2 regions of the Shigella sp. SIG3 genome follow, and region 1 is predicted to be linked to the other one. Evidence: predicted binding sites of a transcription regulator. Region 1 holds the regulator's gene; the other holds the start of a gene.
What was found. The regulator CRP, encoded in region 1, controls carbon source genes, mostly activating them, when cyclic AMP is high. The targets are predictions, from matches to a motif close to ATGTGANNNNNNTCACAT.

Region 1 (5,522 bases):
GGTGTTCAGATGGCCAATAACCCGCTGTAAATGCTGCTCCAGCGTACCTGCCGCGCCTTCGTGCGGCTGCATCTCCGGCGCATCCATGATATTGGCATCGCCAGAACTACCCGGTTCGTCATACTCCAGTCGCTGCTGACAACGCTGAATGGCGATTTCACAAGACTGTAAATACTCTTGTGCCAGTTCAGGTGGCAATGCCCGGTGTTCCCGCGCCAGCGTGGTCATGGCATTAATATGCTCAACAATAAACTGGCTGTGCGTTACCCACAGTTTCATATCTGCCAGATAATGGCTGTTGAATGCCGGTTCCTGCATCGCCTGATTCAATGAGTTATACAGAGTGTTATGCGCCTGATTTACCCGCATTCTCTGCCAGGCCAGTGGCGTTGGTTGCGGGTCCTCGCTCAGAATCAAGCGAATCGCTTCCTGATAGGCTTCTAAAGCATCATGGGCGTTTTTACGCAATAACCCGCTCTGCCACTGCGGCCACAGCCAGACGGTACCACCGAAAGCAATCAAACAACCAATAATGGTATCGATAAGACGTGGAAGGATGTACTGCTCACCGTTCAGCCACAACAGTTGCAGGGTATACACTGCGGTAATAGTAAAACCGACCGTTGCCCAGCCGTAGTTTTTGCGCAATATCAGGTAGCTGGCGAGGGTGGTAATCAGCATCAACGTCAGGGTGTAACCTTCGGGAATTTTAAAGTGCAGCGCTACGCCCGCAATGATTAACCCGACCACGGTTCCCACGGAGCGATTCACAATCCTCAGACGGGTTGCGCCATAGCCATTTTGTGTCACCAGCAATACCGTCATCAGGATCCAGTACGACTTCGGCAGATGCAGCACGGTGCCCATCAGGCTGGCAACGCTTAACATCACACTGAGTCGTCCGGCATTGCGTAGCGCCGGAGACTTTAGTGACAGATAACTTTTCAGTGCCGGAAGCAACGGCATTCGCCGCTGTTTATCGGCCAGTAAGTCACGGGCATAGAGCGGTTTTTGGGTGCGCAGCACGCGGGCGATGCGGCTGAAATGCCAGTAGCAGAATTGCCCAACCGGATTATCCGGATGCTGGCGGGCGATTTTTTCCAGTGCGCCAATTTGCTTTTCCATCGTAAAACGCGTTGGCAGGCGATGGTAAAGAATGTCATCAGCCAGCACGCGCAGGCGAGCGGCGACGGTTTGCGCATTCCAGCGGATAACTTCTTCCGCATGGCTACGCTCGACCAGTTTTTGCACCTCTTCCGGCTGATGCAAACTGACCGAAATATGTTCCTGCAAATCCAGCGCCTCCTGGAAAATACGCAGCATCCGCTTGTAATCGGTATTGTTTTGCGCGGAAAGCATATGCATTTGCTGATAGCACTGAGTAATTAAATCGACCGCTTTTTGCTGGCGCACCAGCAGCGGTGGCAGCGCTTTTTCAGGATCGGTGTGCTGGGTAAGCAGGCTGTATTTGGCTTCACAATAATCTGCCAGTTCACGGTACAGCAGACTTAGTGACTCGCGCAGCGGTTGTTCGCGCCAGATCCAGAACCAAAACCAGTTAAACAATCCGTACCAGAGAGTGCCCAACGCATAGATGAGCAATGGTTCCCAGACCGGCATGTATCCCGCCAGACTGAGGGTAAAAATGGCGGCGAGCAGCGATGCAGGAAGCAATTTTGCGTGCAATGGCCCCAGCTCAGCAGTGACGCCAAGTACCAGCGTTAATCCGGTCAGCAAAAAGGGCAGGGGAACATCTTTTACCAGTAGCAGCTGTGTCAGTAAGCTACAGGTGGCAAACAGCGACGCACCAATGATTAAGTGTTTGAAAAAACGTTTATGAGGCGTATCAAGGCCCGCAATATTGCAACAGGCAGGAACGAGGGAGAAGAGCAGACCGAATCGTAATTCGCCAAGCATTAACCCAACGGCCACGGGCAAACATAGCACCAGCGTTTGTCGAAGTGCATAGTTGATATCGGGGTGATAAATCAGTCTGCGCCACATCGGGGGAAACAAAATGGCGCGCTACCAGGTAACGCGCCACTCCGACGGGATTAACGAGTGCCGTAAACGACGATGGTTTTACCGTGTGCGGAGATCAGGTTCTGATCTTCCAGCATCTTCAGAATGCGTCCCACGGTTTCACGAGAACAGCCGACAATCTGACCGATTTCCTGACGGGTAATTTTGATTTGCATACCGTCCGGGTGAGTCATAGCATCTGGTTGTTTTGCCAGGTTCAGCAGAGTCTGTGCAATGCGGCCCGTCACGTCGAGGAACGCCAGGTTGCCCACTTTCTCTGAAGTGACTTGCAGACGACGCGCCATCTGTGCAGACAGACGCATCAGAATGTCCGGGTTTACCTGAATCAATTGGCGAAATTTTTTGTACGAAATTTCAGCCACTTCACAGGCGGTTTTCGCACGTACCCATGCGCTACGTTCCTGGCCCTCTTCAAACAGGCCCAGTTCGCCAATAAAATCACCCTGATTCAGATAGGAGAGGATCATTTCTTTACCCTCTTCGTCTTTGATCAGCACTGCCACAGAGCCTTTAACGATGTAGTACAGCGTTTCCGCTTTTTCACCCTGGTGAATAAGCGTGCTCTTGGATGGGTACTTATGAATGTGGCAATGAGACAAGAACCATTCGAGAGTCGGGTCTGTTTGCGGTTTGCCAAGCACCATGCGCGGTTATCCTCTGTTATAAGCTTTCTCCAGAGCCAGATAACGCCGCTGTCTCTGGATTGCCGAAATATGCTTCCCGCTACCTGGGAAGGGGCTATCAACTGTACTGCACGGTAATGTGACGTCCTTTGCATACATGCAGTACATCAATGTATTACTGTAGCATCCTGACTGTTTTAGCATAGCTTTCGCTTTGTGTCTCCTGGTGTCTCGCTTCAGCATGACCCAGGTCGCCTTCCGTTGCGCGATTTGGTTAGTACGCGTACTCTGTCAGGAAAATTGACGCAGTGGAGTAGCAAAAATGCAAGCGCGAGTGAAGTGGGTCGAAGGGTTAACTTTTCTGGGCGAATCCGCCTCTGGTCACCAGATTTTAATGGACGGCAACTCAGGCGATAAAGCACCAAGTCCGATGGAAATGGTGTTGATGGCGGCGGGTGGTTGCAGTGCCATCGATGTGGTTTCGATCCTGCAAAAAGGGCGTCAGGATGTGGTCGATTGTGAAGTAAAATTGACCTCTGAACGCCGCGAAGAGGCACCACGCCTGTTTACGCACATTAATCTGCATTTTATCGTCACCGGTCGCGACCTGAAAGACGCAGCGGTTGCGCGTGCGGTTGATCTCTCTGCCGAGAAATATTGTTCAGTGGCGTTGATGCTGGAAAAAGCGGTGAATATTACTCACTCGTATGAAGTGGTTGCCGCGTGACTTAACTATCCCGTTGTGAAGCCGGATAGTATTTTATCCGGCATAATAGCAAAGTTACTCGATTTTCTTTCCTTCCATCAATCGTTGCACCAGCAGCAGCATAATTAATTCCATTGCCAGCCCCATTTTGCCGCCAGGTACCACTAACGTATTGATGTGGGAAATGAATGAGCCTTGCAACATCGCCAGCAGCCAAGGGAAATCGATCCCTTCCAGATTACGAAAATGGATCACCACAAAGCTTTCATCCAGCGACGGGATACCTTTTGCCGCGAACGGGTTTGAAGTGTCGACGGTGGGAACGCGCTGGAAGTTAAGATGGGTGCGGGAAAACTGCGGTGTGATGTAGTTGATATAGTCTTCCATTGAACGCACTACCGAGTCCATCACTGCTTCTCGTGAGTGCCCGCGCTCGCTGGTGTCGCGGATCAGTTTTTGAATCCACTCAAGGTTAACGATAGGCACTACGCCGACCAGTAAGTCCACATGCTGCGCAACGTTATGCTGTGGCGTGACTACGCCGCCGTGTAAACCTTCATAAAACAGTACATCAGTGGGTTCTGGTAAAGGTTGCCAGGGGGTGAATGTTCCCGGTACCTGATTCCAGGGTACGGCTTCGTCGTAGGTATGCAGATATTTGCGAGATTTCCCTTTGCCGCTCTGACCGTATTCAATGAAGGTTTGTTCCAGCAGGCCGAAGTCGTTCGCTTCGGGGCCGAAGTAGCTGATATGCCGCCCGGCGTCGCGCGCTTTGCGGATCGCCATGTCCATTTCCGGGCGGGTGTAACGGTGAAAACTGTCGCCTTCCACCTCAGCTGCATGCAGATTTAACTGCGCGAATATTTTACGAAACGCGAGGCTGGTGGTGGTGGTCCCCGCGCCGCTGGATCCTGTTACCGCAATGACCGGATGTTTGGCAGACATAGTAACTCCATGACTTAGCTATCACTATTATCTCGTCCGCCGACGGTTGCAGGTTATTCGCGAAACTGACTGCGCGGCATAATATTGACCGTTTCGTGCAGTTCCGACCATACCAGCACCGCTTCTCCGCACTGTAGCTGGCGTTTGACGTCGGCGACTTTCTGTTCAAGTGTACGCTCATGTTCACCATAATCGGTGCCTTCACGTAACACAAAGCTTTCAATTAAATTTTCCAGCGTTTCGGGGGAGAGGTCTTGCCACGGAATCAACATGATTTCGCCTCCAGATACGTTGTTAACCAGTCAGGAATGCGTGACTCCAGCCACATTTGCGGATGAAGTAATGTACCGCCAATAAAGCCAACATGACCGCCATGTTCAGTCAGTTGATACTCCACCTGCGAGGGGAGACTTTCCGGTTTTGGGATCACCTGATGATCCATAAACGGATCGTCTTTGGCGTGAATAATCAGCGTCGGTTTGGCGATCCGGTTCAGCATCGGCATGGCGCTACACTGACGATAATAGTCGATAGCGTCGGCGTAGCCGTGAATTCTGGCGGTGATTAGATCGTCAAATTCACGGATGCGACGTACCGATTTTAACTGCGCGAGATTAATCGGCAGCGTTCCGGGGTAGGCTGCCAGCTTGCGCGCGGCATTGGCTTTTAACAGGTTCAGCAAGTAACGCTGATAAACGCGGGAAAAGCCCTTTTCCATATGATAGCTACAGGCTTCCAGCATAAACGGCGCAGAGACAATCACCGCCGCATCAACCGGGAGATCATTGCCTTCCTTTGCCAGCAAACAGGCCAGCATATTACCGCCGAGCGAATAGCCGACGGCAGCCGTTGGCGCATGACCAAATTCGCGTTGCAGCCAGCGTAAAAACCAACTGGCGTCTTCGGTTTCGCCCGAATGGTAAATGCGGTGCATACGGTTTGGTTCACCGCTGCATCCGCGAAAATGCATCACCACGCCCAGCCAGCCGCGCTTTTGCGCCGCCTCAACCAGACCGTGGGCGTAAGGGCTATTGAGACTGCCTTCCAGCCCGTGAAACACCACTAAACGCGGTTTATGTTTCGCCTGTGCGGGGTCTTCACTCCACGCGAGATCGACAAAATCGCCGTCGGGCAACTCCAGCCGCTGCCAGTACGGGGTGAATTTCACCTGACGACGAAACAAACGCGGCAGCATAGTTTGTAGA
Region 2 (5,522 bases), on a different contig from region 1:
CCGGTTACCAGTGTGGCTTCAGGACCACGCGCATTAAGCCGTAATCAGCCGCAGTATCCGGCACGAGCACAGGCATTGCGCATTGAAGGGCAGGTTAAAGTTAAATTTGACGTCACGCCGGATGGTCGCGTGGATAACGTACAAATCCTCTCAGCCAAGCCTGCGAACATGTTTGAGCGTGAGGTGAAAAATGCGATGCGCAGATGGCGTTATGAGCCGGGTAAGCCAGGCAGTGGGATTGTGGTGAATATCCTGTTTAAAATTAACGGCACCACCGAAATTCAGTAAGCAGAAAGTCAAAAGCCTCCGACCGGAGGCTTTTGACTATTACTCAACAGGTAAGGCGCGAGGTTTTCCTTCAGGATCAACCGCGACATACTTAAATAATGCTTCTGTCGCTTTATAGCGTTGCCCGATTGGTTCAGACGCTACTTTTTTCACCCACACTTCAATATTAATGCTGACCGATGTCGTCCCTTTCTGGACACAGCGTGCATAGCAGCACACCACATCGCCGACCGCAACCGGCCGTAAGAAAGTCATTCCTTCAACCCGCACAGTCACTACGCGACCGTGGGCAATTTCTTTTGCCAGAATAGCGCCGCCAATATCCATTTGTGACATTAACCAACCACCAAAGATGTCACCATTGGCATTGGTATCGGCGGGCATGGCTAAAGTACGTAAAACAAGATCGCCCTGAGGGACGTTATGTGTTGTAGACATGGTAAAACCGACTTAAAAGGAAAATCACAGGCGCGATGCTACTATGATTTTCCTGAGGAGAACAGAGGAGATACAGCGCCAGCCCCGAAGGACTGGCAGTCTGGTTAGGATTTATCTTCCTGCGGCATGTGGCGGTAGATATAGATACCGCTTAACAATGTGAAGATTAAGGTAAGGGCGGTCAGGCCAAAGACTTTAAAGTTGACCCAAATATTTTGCGGCAGCCAGAATGCGATGTAGATGTTTGCCAGACCGCAAAGGATAAAGAAAACAGCCCAGGCCAGATTTAGCTTCGACCATACCGGTTGCGGCAGCGTGAGTTCTTTACCCAGCATCCGCTGAATTAGCGGCTTTTTCATCACCCATTGGCTGACTAACAGGGCTACCGCAAACAGAGCATAAATGACTGTAACCTTCCATTTAATAAACTCATCATTGTGGAAGAACAGCGTCAAGCCACCGAAGACGACCACCAGAACAAAAGTGATCAGGGCCATCTTCTCAACCTTACGAAAGCGAACCCAGCTATAGATAAGCACAATCGCCGTGGCGACGATCAGCGCTGCAGTAGCCGCATAGATGTCATAAATCTTGTAAAACGCGAAAAAGACAACCAGCGGTAAAAAATCAAGAAACTGCTTCATTTTACGATTCCGTAATCAAATGCTTAAGGTTATTGGCGAATCAACATATACAGGCGGAACAGATAGATGAGCAATATGGCAGAAATCAGGTTGCTCAAGGTGTTCGCCAGTACGGCACCAATTTCCGGGGTTAATGCGGCAAAAGAAGAGGCAAAAAGCAGCAACAGTGTTTTTGCCAGCAACCAGCTCAGTACTGCGGGTGCCACCAGACGCATATTCGCCCAAGTCAGCCGCATACTGCTACGCATCGAGGCAAAAATGCCCATTTTGTCCTGTACCAGCATCACCGGTGCCAGGGCCAGTAAAATGGCCATGATAATTCCCGGAACGACCACCAGCATGATGCCAATCTGTACTAAAAGGGTAGTCAGAAAAATCAGAATAAATAACTTGGGCAATATCGGCGCACTGGCACCAATAGCTCGCAGCGCACAGACTCTCTGACCCGCAGACACCAGCTGGATAATTAATATTACGCCTCCGGCGAGAATGGCGTTACCGATTAATTCTGAAAAAGTGGACGCCGCTGAAGCCTGCAGCAAAATTTGTTGCTGTTCCGGTGACATATTCTGAACCAGGTCGAACAACCCACTACTGCCGCTAACGGGCACGCCGTCATTGAGCTGCGCAAGCTGTGCATCACTGGGTGAGAAAACATGCCCTAACACCACTGTGATAAACGCACATAGCAACGATACCAACAGAATGGTCATAAATTGATTACGGAAGAAATTTCCGGTGTCACGGTATACGGACTGCGCCGTGATAGACATGCACTCTCCTTGAGTTTTATGCAGGTGTTAATTAGCGGGCAATTGTACCCTGGTTAAGCCTCGGGTGGCAGCATCAGGTCTTGTATGGAAAAGCATATCTTTGTAAAGCGGAGGTAATTGCTGGCCTTCAGGCGTGGGCAAACCGCGGCAAGTGGCGATCGAGTTAATATTTGCGTAGAGAAAATATTTAAAAATTGATTTAAATCACATTAACCAGGATTCTCAATGCAACTTCTAAATTAATCCAGATCAATAAATGGTGAATTATCATATGTAATGTGATCTATGTAGGATCATTTGTTACTCCAATGTAGGTATATTCGTCACGTTTTTATAACCATAACGACGGAGCGGATATGAAAAAGTTAACAGTGGCGGCTTTGGCAGTAACAACTCTTCTTTCTGGCAGTGCCTTTGCGCATGAAGCAGGCGAATTTTTTATGCGTGCAGGTTCTGCAACCGTACGTCCAACAGAAGGTGCTGGTAGTACGTTAGGAAGTCTGGGTGGATTCAGCGTGACCAATAACACTCAACTGGGCTTGACGTTTACTTATATGGCGACCGACAACATTGGTGTGGAATTACTGGCAGCGACGCCGTTCCGCCATAAAATCGGCACCCGGGCGACCGGCGATATTGCAACCGTTCACCATCTGCCGCCAACACTGATGGCGCAGTGGTATTTTGGTGATGCCAGCAGCAAATTCCGTCCTTACGTTGGGGCCGGTATTAACTACACCACCTTCTTTGATAATGGATTTAACGATCATGGCAAAGAGGCGGGGCTTTCCGATCTCAGTCTGAAAGATTCCTGGGGAGCTGCCGGGCAGGTGGGGGTTGATTATCTGATTAACCGTGACTGGTTGGTTAACATGTCAGTGTGGTACATGGATATCGATACCACCGCCAATTATAAGCTAGGCGGTGCACAGCAACACGATAGCGTACGCCTCGATCCGTGGGTGTTTATGTTCTCAGCAGGATATCGTTTTTAATTCCGCACAAAAACGACCCCGTAATATACGGGGTCAATAAGGACATGGTATAAAGGGTATTATTTCTTCGCTTCTACGCAATCAGTTTCAGAACGAATTAAAAATTTCTCAGTTGTTTGCGGAATATGCTGAATCAGCCAGTCGGCCATTTGCTTTTCCTCATTTAAAATCGCTTCGATGATCGGAATTGAGACTGTATCACCGGCATTTTTTGCTGCTGCTAATAGTGAGGTGTAACAGGCGATTTCAAATTGCTCGAAGACATATCCGCTAATAGAGCCTTTAACTATTTCATCAGAAGGGAATATACCACCGATTGACTGCCCAAGCGCAGCCATTTTACTCATGGAATCTTTAATGACTGAACGTGAAATGTCATTACGATCAAGAATAGTTTCCAGTTGAACAATCTGGTTTTTGGTTTCACTAAGATGTTGTTCAATACGAGCGCGTAGTTCAGGATAATTATCTATACGGCTGGCCATGGATTCAAGCATAGATTCGGCTTGCTTTTCCATTGCGTGGGCGTCACGTAACCAGTCATGATAATGTTCAATACGATTCATGAAAATGTCCTCTTTATAAAATGACTAAAAGTTAAAATTCATATATCAGGCTTTATTTTCGGCTTTCTTATTTACGTTATTAAGGGCCAGATCAGTCAGTTTGATGTCGGTGGCCTTTTCTTCTTCCAGGGTTTCTTTCAGAAGCTTCGCTGCTTTACGGTAACCTAATTGTTCAGCCAGCGTCGCTAATGTCCCGTAACTGGCAATCTCATAATGCTCGACTTTCTGTGCTGCGGCAATCAGTGCGGCATCACGCACTTCGTTTTTCTCGGTACTTTCGATGACCTCATTAGCTTCTTCAATAAGACCTTCCATTGCCACACATTTCATGCGCTTAATTTTCAGATTTGATTCTGATTCCACAACTTGATCAATTCGTTCAATCTGTCCATGAGTTTCCTCGAGGTGCGCATGAAAAGCCTGACTTAATTTTTCATTTGATGTTGCTCTTGCGAGTTTTGCCAGTGCCCGGGGTAATTGTTTTTCTGCGCTGTAGGTATCTGAAAGCAGTTGAATAAATACATCTTCAATGGTCTTCATATTCATATTTTTCTCCAGTGAAATCACTGCGAGCCATACGGCCCGCAGATGCAATTATCTTTATCAGCTGATATTAATAATTAACGGTGAATCAGGATTTGTCTGATTTATTACCACCGCTTTGTTGACCGCCTTTTTTACCCGCTTCAGATGCGCGTTGCGGATCATTTTTAAAATTACCGCCGCTATGCTGACCGCCTTTACGGCCTGCGTCGGATGCCTTCTCACGGTCTTCGGCGAAATTTCCTGAACCACCACGATGTTCGGCCATGTTATTTCTCCCGTTGCGTTGCATTGTTTCATTAATATGAGTGTTGTGTGTCGACACTCATTAAAATTAGTCGCTAATGAGAATTAGTCAAATTAAGCGCAACGAGAAGATAGAGGGAAAATATATTTTGAGGAACATTCTGGATATATTAACAATTACCTGAGGAATAAATGACTTAGAGAAAATTATTGATTTTACTGGTGTTATGTTGCGGGATTAATTTGTTTGATTATATTACTGTTGGGCGGAAAAATGACGTAAGTTGACGTTCGACCGGGGTAAGCGAAACGGTAAAAAGATAAATATTAAATGAATTTAGGATTTTTCCGGCTTCATTAAAGAAAGTTAAAATGCCGCCAGCGGAACTGGCGGCTGTGGGATTAACTGCGCGTCGCCGCTTTCATCGGTTGTACAAAAACTTTCAGTGCCGCCAGCATTTTCTCTGGCTCATTAATATGTTGCTCGATGATTTTAACAATGGCCGAACCAGAAATCGCGCCCGCAGCTCCTGCATCAATCGCTGCTTTTACCTGATCCGGGGCGGAAATACCAAACCCCTGCAATGGAGGTGCAGCGTTGTACTCTTTCAGCTTCGCAACCAGATGATTGAGGGGTAACGCGGCGCGGTTTTCTGCGCCGGTCACGCCCGCTCGTGACAGCAAATATGTGTAACCACGACCGTAAGAGGCTATCTGGCGCAGCAGGTCGTCATCGGCATTTGGCGGGCAGATGAAGATAGGTGCGACATTATGGCGCAACGCGGCCTGGCGGAAGGGCGCGGACTCTTCAACTGGCACATCGGCAACCAGCACCGAATCGACGCCGACTTTCTCGCACTGGGCATAAAACTCATCAATGCCTTTGTTAAACACCAGATTGGCATACATCAACAGGCCAATGGGAATGGTCGGGTGTTTCTGGCGAATCAGTGCCAGCATTTCAAAACATTGTGCCGGAGTCACACCTGCCGCAAAGGCGCGCAGAGTGGCGTTTTGAATGGTCGGGCC

Region 2: a site for CRP is predicted at 2,336-2,353, ahead of ompW (outer membrane protein OmpW). Genes of this name have one in related genera too.

The regions. Positions count from the first base shown of each region.
Region 1 covers NZ_JBQZXE010000003.1:28,650-34,171, reverse strand. The annotation lists gene ACUU1I_RS01465 (YccS/YhfK family putative transporter) at 1-2,004, opposite strand, end outside; gene crp (cAMP-activated global transcriptional regulator CRP) at 2,055-2,687, opposite strand; gene ACUU1I_RS01455 (OsmC family protein) at 2,989-3,393, shown strand; gene ACUU1I_RS01450 (phosphoribulokinase) at 3,448-4,317, opposite strand; gene ACUU1I_RS01445 (YheU family protein) at 4,371-4,589, opposite strand; gene ACUU1I_RS01440 (hydrolase) at 4,583-5,522, opposite strand, start outside.
Region 2 covers NZ_JBQZXE010000032.1:24,368-29,889, reverse strand. The annotation lists gene tonB (TonB system transport protein TonB) at 1-288, shown strand, start outside; gene yciA (acyl-CoA thioester hydrolase YciA) at 328-726, opposite strand; gene ACUU1I_RS08535 (septation protein A) at 831-1,370, opposite strand; gene ACUU1I_RS08530 (YciC family protein) at 1,400-2,143, opposite strand; partial or broken gene ACUU1I_RS08525 (YkgJ family cysteine cluster protein) at 2,171-2,260, opposite strand; gene ompW (outer membrane protein OmpW) at 2,500-3,138, shown strand; gene ACUU1I_RS08515 (ferritin-like domain-containing protein) at 3,198-3,704, opposite strand; gene ACUU1I_RS08510 (YciE/YciF ferroxidase family protein) at 3,750-4,250, opposite strand; gene ACUU1I_RS08505 (con-10 family general stress protein) at 4,336-4,515, opposite strand; gene trpA (tryptophan synthase subunit alpha) at 4,896-5,522, opposite strand, start outside.